Regions from separate parts of the Pantoea stewartii genome, predicted to be linked through region 1. Evidence: predicted binding sites of a transcription regulator. Region 1 holds the regulator's gene; the other holds the start of a gene.
The links. The regulator CRP, encoded in region 1, controls carbon source genes, mostly activating them, when cyclic AMP is high. The targets are predictions, from matches to a motif close to ATGTGANNNNNNTCACAT.
Positions count from the first base shown of each region.

Region 2: the regulator CRP is predicted to act here: its motif matches at 1,760-1,777, upstream of G5574_RS01515 (6-phosphofructokinase).

Region 1 is NZ_CP049115.1:2,472,455-2,476,821, forward strand. It holds gene G5574_RS11830 (hydrolase) at 1-133, shown strand, start outside; gene G5574_RS11835 (YheU family protein) at 138-356, shown strand; gene G5574_RS11840 (phosphoribulokinase) at 418-1,287, shown strand; gene G5574_RS11845 (OsmC family protein) at 1,317-1,721, opposite strand; gene crp (cAMP-activated global transcriptional regulator CRP) at 2,024-2,656, shown strand; gene G5574_RS11855 (YccS/YhfK family putative transporter) at 2,715-4,367, shown strand, end outside.
Region 2 is NZ_CP049115.1:333,576-337,942, forward strand. It holds gene pqqF (pyrroloquinoline quinone biosynthesis protein PqqF) at 1-684, shown strand, start outside; gene G5574_RS01510 (YceI family protein) at 803-1,387, shown strand; gene G5574_RS01515 (6-phosphofructokinase) at 1,914-2,894, shown strand; gene G5574_RS01520 (PTS sugar transporter subunit IIB) at 2,904-3,218, shown strand; gene G5574_RS01525 (PTS sugar transporter subunit IIC) at 3,211-4,367, shown strand, end outside.

The DNA.
Region 1 (4,367 bases):
ATCTGCCACTATTACCTATCAGCTGACACAGCAGGGTGGGCATGTTGGTTTCGTCAGTGGCACCCTGCGTCAGCCTCGGTTGTGGCTGGAGCAGCGCGTGCCACAGTGGATTTCCTCTTATCTGGATAACTGATTCTGTGATTATTCCCTGGGAACAGGTTTCTCCCGAAACCCTTGAAAATCTTATCGAAGCGTTTGTTTTGCGTGAAGGCACGGATTACGGCGAGCAGGAGCTCAGCCTGACGGAAAAAGTCGCCGATGTGCGTCGTCAGCTTGAGCAAGGCGAGGTCGTTCTGGTATGGTCGGAACTGCACGAGTCGGTCAACATCATGCGCAAAAGCGAGTTTCGTGGCTGATGCAACGAACGGAAAATCGTGCTAACAATGCTCATCGCCCGACGTCACAGGGACTTCAACTATGTCTGCACGCCATCCGATTATCGCGGTAACGGGCTCCAGCGGAGCGGGAACCACCACCACCAGCCTGGCGTTCCGTAAAATTTTTCAGCAACTCGGTTTGCACGCTGCCGAACTGGAAGGGGACAGTTTTCACCGCTTTACCCGACCCGAAATGGACATGGCTATCCGAAAAGCGCGCGATCTGGGGCGACATATCAGCTACTTTGGCCCGGAGGCGAATGATTTTGGCCTGCTGGAGCAAACGTTCATCGAATACGGCGAACACGGTAAGGGTCAGTCGCGTAAGTATCTGCACACCTATGATGAAGCCGTTCCCTGGAATCAGGTTCCCGGCACCTTCACGCCCTGGCAACCGTTACCACCGGATACGGATGTGCTGTTTTATGAAGGCTTGCACGGCGGCGTGGTGACTGCACAACACAATGTGGCGGAAAAAGTCGATTTGCTGGTCGGCGTCGTGCCCATCGTCAACCTGGAGTGGATTCAGAAACTGGTGCGCGATACCAGCGAGCGTGGCCATTCACGCGAAGCGGTGATGGATTCGGTAGTGCGTTCCATGGAAGATTACATCAATTTCATTACGCCGCAGTTTTCACGAACCCATATTAACTTTCAGCGCGTCCCCACGGTGGATACCTCTAATCCCTTTGCCGCGCGCACCATCCCTTCGCTGGATGAAAGCTTTGTGGTTATCCACTTTCAGGGGCTGGAAGACATTGATTTTCCCTATCTGCTGGCCATGCTGCAGGGATCGTTTATTTCCAATATCAACACGCTGGTGGTACCCGGCGGCAAAATGGGACTGGCGATGGAGTTAATTATGGCGCCGTTAGTAAAACGGCTCATGGAAGGGAAACGGATTGAATAACCACAGAGGCCAGCCTGGCCTCTGTGAGATTACAGCGCGATCACTTCGTAGCTGTGGGTAATGTTGACGCCTTTGCCTAACATGATGGCGACAGAGCAATATTTTTCCGCTGACAGATCGACAGCGCGTGCCACGGCTTTATCCGAAAGTGCGTTGCCGCTGACGATAAAATGCAGATTGATATGGGTAAAGATGCGGGGGGCTTCTTCCCGACGTTCAGAGGATAGTTTCACTTCGCAATCAACCACATCGTTGCGGCCTTTTTGCAAAATTGACACAACGTCAATGGCGCTGCATCCCCCCGCCGCCATCAGCACCATCTCCATAGGGCTCGGCGCTTTATCGCCAGAATTGCCATCCATCAGTATCTGATGGCCGGACGATGATTCCCCCAGGAATGTTAACCCTTCAACCCATTTGACGCGTGCCTGCATAATTTTGACCTCAGAATACCCTGTTTTGGCTCAGCGTACGCTTTTGCCTGGGAAACAGCAATCCAGAGAAAACGCCATCTTGCTGAAGCGAGACAACACAAGACAGTCGACGTAAGCTGTGCTACAAACAGAGCTGAAAATATTTTTCGTCATCCGAAGACGAAGCCGGGAAGAATGATGCGCACTGCGCCGAATGCAGCCCGAATAATTTCCTGAATGGAAAGACGCTTAACGCTTACATCGCCTGGCAGGGAAACAGAGCCCTGTATTTTGGGCACGATTACAACAGAGGATAATAGCGAATGGTTCTCGGCAAACCGCAAACAGACCCTACACTTGAATGGTTCCTGTCCCATTGCCATATTCACAAGTATCCATCCAAAAGTACGCTCATTCATCAAGGTGAAAAGGCGGAAACGCTTTACTACATCGTTAAAGGTTCCGTTGCGGTACTGATTAAGGATGAAGAAGGCAAGGAGATGATTCTGTCCTATCTGAATCAGGGCGACTTTATTGGTGAGCTTGGCCTGTTCGAAGAAGGTCAGGAGCGCAGCGCCTGGGTACGTGCGAAAACCGCGTGCGAAGTGGCAGAGATTTCCTACAAAAAATTCCGTCAGCTGATTCAGGTGAATCCGGACATCCTCATGCGCCTCTCCTCGCAAATGGCGCGCCGTCTGCAGGTCACATCGGAAAAAGTGGGCAACCTCGCGTTCCTTGATGTCACCGGTCGCATTGCGCAGACGTTGCTCAACCTGGCGAAACAGCCGGACGCCATGACGCATCCTGACGGCATGCAAATTAAAATTACGCGTCAGGAAATTGGCCAAATCGTGGGATGTTCACGTGAAACCGTGGGACGTATTTTGAAGATGCTGGAAGACCAGAATCTGATCTCCGCACACGGCAAAACAATTGTTGTTTACGGCACGCGCTAAGCTTTATTCTTCACGGCATAATGGCAACGTTATGCCGTGAATTATTTGCGTTGAGCCGATGTGGCGAAGAATAATTTATCACCCTGAAGTTAACTATGCCCTGCGCCAGACACTGGTGTTGTGTCTCCCCGTCGCGCTCGGCTGGCTGTTTGGCGATCTGCAAAAAGGATTGCTGTTCTCATTGGTGCCTGCCTGCTGCAATATTGCCGGTCTGGATACACCCCACAAACGCTTCTTTAAACGCCTGATTGTCGGCGGCAGCCTGTTTGCCTTGGGTAGCTTACTGATGCAGTGGCTTCTGTTTAAAGACGTGCCCTTACCGCTTATTCTTTTCGCCCTGCCTTTGCTGCTGGGCGTGACAGGTGAAATCAGCCCACTGCACGCACGGTTACTCCCTGCCACACTGATCGCAGCGATATTTACCACCAGCCTGATTGGCCGCATGCCCATTTACGTACCGCCCCTGCTCTACATCGGCGGTACGCTGTGGTATGGCCTGTTTAACTGGTTCTGGTTTTGGCTGTGGAAAGAGCAGCCAATGCGTGAAAGCCTGAGTCTGATTTACCGCGAACTGGCGAACTATTGTGACGCCAAGTACACCTTGTTGACGCAACTTACCGATCCGGAGAAGGCGCTACCACCGTTGCTGGCGCGGCAACAAAAAGCAATCGACCTCATCAACACCTGTTATCAGCAGATGCATATGCTGTCCGCCAGCCGCGATCACAGTCATAAGCGACTGACCCGCGCTTTTCAGGTCGCACTGGATTTACAGGAACACATTTCTGTCAGCCTGCATCAGCCAGAAGAAGTGCAAAAACTGGTAGAACAAAGCCATGCAGAGGCCGTGATTCGCTGGAATGCGAAAACCATTTCCGCCCGTTTACGTGAGCTGGCAGACAACATCCTGTACCACCAACTGTCCAGTCGCTTTGATATGGACAAGCAGCTGGGGGCACTGGAAAAAATCGCCCGTCAGCACCCGGACAATCCGGTAGGAAATTTTTGCCTTTATCACTTCAGCCGCATCGCACGGGTACTGCGTACACAAAAGCCCCTTTATCAGCGTGATTTGATGGCGGATCGCCAGCGCCGTTTACCGCTTCTGCCCGCACTCAGAAGCTATCTCTCGCTGCGCTCATCTGCCCTGCGCACGGCCGGACGTTTTTCTGTGATGCTGATGCTGGGTAGCGGGCTGGCGCTGTTCTTTTCAATTCCCAAACCCTACTGGATTCTGATGACCATTATGTTTGTCAGCCAGAGTAACTACAGCGCCACACGGGTGCGTATTCAGCACCGTGCGCTGGGCACCTTTGCCGGGCTGGTGATTGCGGCGGCCTCGCTGCGGCTGGATGTCCCTGAACCGCTGGTGTTGAGCATCATGCTGGTGATTACCTTTATCAGCTATCGCTTTACCCGCCAGTTTTACGGCTGGTCGATGGTGGGGTTCACGGTCACCGCGGTATATACCCTGCAACTTCTGTCACTTAACGGCGCACAATTCTTACTGCCGCGCCTGCTGGATACCCTGATGGGCTGCCTGATTGCGTTTGGCGGAACGTTATGGCTTTGGCCGCAATGGCAAAGTGCCCTGCTACGACAGAACGCACATGATGTGCTTGAGGCTTTCCAGGACGCGTTACGCATGTTGCTTGGTCCGGAACAGTCTCCCGAGGTACTCGCCTATCAGCGCGTTAACGTTAATCAGGCC
Region 2 (4,367 bases), 2.1 Mb from region 1:
ATTCCCGGTATTGCAATACGCGAACTGCTACGGCAATTGCCTTACTGCCTGGCGTCGTCCGTGCAGCCGCAGCGCTGGCGGGCCATCCTTCTGGGCGGTAATGCCCCTCGACATCAACAACTTGCGCACCAGCTCAGCGTGCTGAAGGTCAATTCTCCTACATTACCCGCGCGGGCATGGGTGAGCGGCGAAAGCAGGATACCGCACCCCTCGGACGACAGCGCCATTCTGCTGTTCATACCACTGGCCGATCCTCAACAGCTGGCCGCACTGCGCGCGCTGGCGCTGCTTTACGCGCCGCGATTTTATCAGCGCTACCGTGTTGAACACCCCATCGGTTATGTCGTCAGCTGCCGTTACCAGCGTTGTGTGGATATCGACGGTATTCTTTTTGCGCTTCAGTCACCGACCCTGTCTGCCACAACGCTGATTCAGTATTGCGACGATTTCCTGCAGCAGATGACGTCCGTGACAGACGCGGCCGATCTCGACGGGGTGAAAACACAGTTAGCTGCAGCGCAGGAAGAACCCACCGTCGAGGCGCTGCGTCAGGCTAACGGACTGCCCACACTGACGTCACAGGATATTGCTGCCCTCAGCACTCAGCAGTTAACGCAGCTGCATCACCAGTTATGCAGCCAGAAATCAGCGTGGCGCATCTTACGAACAGACGATAAGCAGTAGAATAATTACTCGTCGATATTGTTGAATGATTTTGATTGTTTACGCCAAATCTCTTCACTTTTTATTCCTGCCGCTTTGCACCAGACTCAATGTGACGCCATAAAAAAAGGAATGAAAAGTGAAAGATGTTAAACGTTTTACACTGCCACTGATCGCAGTTGCCGCGCTGTATATCCCGGTTTCTCAGGCTGAGACAATGCACTACCAGCTGGACCCACAGCATACGTCGGTCGTTATGAGCTGGGAACACTTCGGCTTCTCGCATCCTACCGCCGATATTCCGGATGCCACGGGGTCACTGGTGTTCGACAGCAGCAAACCCGAGCAGTCGCGTGTTGACGTGACCTTGCCTGTCACCAAAATTGACAGCCATGTGCCTGCACTGACGAAAGAATTTAAAGGCGCCGACTATTTTGACGTCGCCAAATACCCGAGCGCGACCTTCCGCAGCACCAAAGTCATTGCTAAAGGCGATAACAAATTTGACGTAGAAGGTAATCTGACGCTGAAAGGCATCACCAAACCGGTTACGCTGCACGCCACGCTGAACAAGCAGGGTGAGCATCCGATGGTGAAAAAGCAGGCGATTGGTTTTGATGCGACCGGCACCATCAAGCGTTCTGACTTCAAACTGGATAAATACGTGCCTGCGGTCAGCGACGATGTCAAACTGACCATCTCCACTGAAGCGTACGCAAAATAACGCTTTCAGCATGTTTTCCCGCCCGGCACATCCGTTGCCGGGTTTTTTTATGCCCGCTTCACCCAACGTCACCGGTACAACACAGCTCGCTTTGCGCAAACGTTCATCATCGTGCCGCGCGTGTAAGAAAACCCGGTGAACGCTTAACCGGACAAGATGAATCCTTTTTCGCTGCCGAAATAACCGGTATCTGTGCTGACCGCCAAAATAACCCGTCAGCATCACAGTGAAAAGTGAGGCGAAAATCACAAATCTGCATCGCGGTTTTTTTGTTATCCGGACACGCGCCAGAAATAACGGTTTCTCTTCGCCTGATGATATTTAACCCGTTGTTTTATCAACCGAAGCTCACAGACCGGGCGCGCTTATTAATTGTGATTTAATTCACATAAACACCTGTTTTAACCCCGCTGTCAATCTATCCACCCGGCAAAATACTCTCGTTTTTGTGATCTCACTTGCAAATATAAGGCTTGTATCCCGAAACAATAGCCCGCAGACGCATTGAGCCAGAGAGGAATGGAGAATGAGAATCGGGATGGTAATCAGCGGCGGCGATGTTACCGGCATAAATAATTTTATTTTTCAGATTGCGAGAATGACGCAGGCGGAAATGGTGTTATTTAACGGCGGTATTCCGGGACTTCTCGATAATGTCTGTCAGGAAATTGCACAACGCGATTTAGTGGATTTCTCTGTTACCTCGATTCCGGTTATGCAGTCGGGAAGGACCACGCGAAAATTAATTCGCAGTGAATACGAAACCATTACCCGACAGCTTAAGGCATTGCGTATTGATGTATTAATTATGGCCGGCGGAGATGGCTCATTGCAATTTTTACATACGCTGAGCGAATTCGGTGTGAACTGTTTTGGCATCGGTATGACGATTGATAACGATGTCTTCGGCAGTGATTACACCGTGGGCTTTTCCACTGCCTGTGAGCAGGTACTTAAAGAGGTGGCAAAACTGCGGAATACGGGGCGCGCATTAACCGGCCGGGTATTTATGGTCGAGTTGCTCGGCGGTTACTGCGGTGAACTGACGCTGCAATCGGCAATAAAATCGAATGCGGATTTTGCGTTAATCCCCGAGTGTCAGATTCCGACGGCGACGCTGGCCGGGCGCATCACTCAGCGCCTCAGTGAACAGAACAGCGTCATTATCCTGTGCTCTGAGGGTTATACACGTGAATATTCACCGGGCTTTCAGGGCGCAATCGATACCTTAATTAAGCAACTTGAACCGTTGATCGGTGTGCGCATTCGCAAAACGATTGTCGGTTATGGACTGCGTAATGGCGATCCCACCTGTGAGGAAATTTATCAGGGCACCATTATGGCAAGTGAAGTGGTTCGTTGTATTCAATCCGGAATGCGCAATAAAGCCGTCATTATTAACGGCAGCAATAAGCCTATTCCGATTGACTTAATAAGCATGAAAAAACGCCTGGTCGATACAGAAGGGCACCATTATAAACTCGCTAAACAACTGCAAATAGTGTGAGGAGAAAACATGCTGAAAATTTTATGTGTTTGTGGTTGTGGTCTGGGTTCAAGTTTCGCCATCGAAATGAGTGCGAAAGCCGTTTTAAAAAAACTGGAAATTGAAGCCGATATCGATCACACCACAATTTCAGAAGCTAATGCATTTAAATCCGACATGATTCTGACGCAAAAAGCGTTTGCGGATGTTTTAAATGCTGACGCCACACCAGAACAGATTAAACGGGTCATTATATTAAATAAACTTACCGATAAAGCCGAAATTGAGCAAAAGATCGTGGCTTTCTTAAAAGAACGTAATATGAAGGTTGCTAATCATGAATAGTGTAATCAATTTTCTGGTTAAAGATTTACTGGGACAGGCATCCATTCTTATCGCTTTTATTGCGCTGATTGGGCTGGTGCTGCAAAAGAAATCTGCGGGAAAAGTGATGGAAGGGACATTTAAAACCCTGCTCGGCTTCTTAATTATGATGGCGGGCATCAATATTATTGTCGGCGCACTGACCTTCCTGAACAGTATCTTCACCCACGGCTTTGGCATGCAGGGCTACATCACTGATGTGGCTGCCATCGCCGGGCTGGCCAACCGTGAACTGGGCTCCGAAGTGGCCATGACGCTGCTGGTGATCTTTATCGTCAATATCATCATTGCCCGCCTGACGCCGTTTAAATACATCTTCCTGACCGGACAGGCGTTGTTATGGATGGCCACGATTGGTGCGGTCATCGGCTATAAAGCAGGCTTAACCGGCTTACCGCTGATTCTGACCGGCGGGATTTTTGGTGGCATTATGGCTGTCGTGATGCCCGCGCTGGCCCAGCCGGTGGTACGGCGTATTACCGATTCGGACGATGTTGCCCTGGGCCACTTCTGTACCATCGGCTATCTGCTGACGGCGGCCGTGGCGAAGGTGGTCGGTAAAGGGTCACGTTCGACGGAGGATCTGAAGTTACCGGACAACTTCAAATTTTTACAGGACACCTACCTGTCAATGGCGGTGGTGATGGTGCCAATGTACCTGATCCCTGCGCTGGCAGCCGGTCCCGCCTTTATTGCGCAGTACAGCAGCGGCACCAACTACCTGATGTATGCCTTTATGCAGTCCATTCAGTTTGTCGCGGGCGTGTTTGTCCTCTACAGCGGTGTGCGACTGCTGCTGAATGAACTGGTTCCGGCATTCCGTGGCATTGCCATGCGGCTGGTGCCGGATGCGAAGCCTGCACTCGACTGCCCGGTCATGTTTCCTTATGCGCCTAACGCAGTCATTGTCGGTTTCCTGGCGACCACGCTCGGCTCCGTGGTCGGCATGCTGGTGTTCCCGATGTTTGGTCTGGCAATGATTCTGCCGGGTCTGCTCACCAACTTCTTTGCAGGCGGCACGGCAGGCGTGTTTGGTAATGCGTTGGGGGGCCGGCGCGGAGCGATGATCGGGGGCTTCGTGCACGGCTTATTCATTACCTTCCTGCCGGC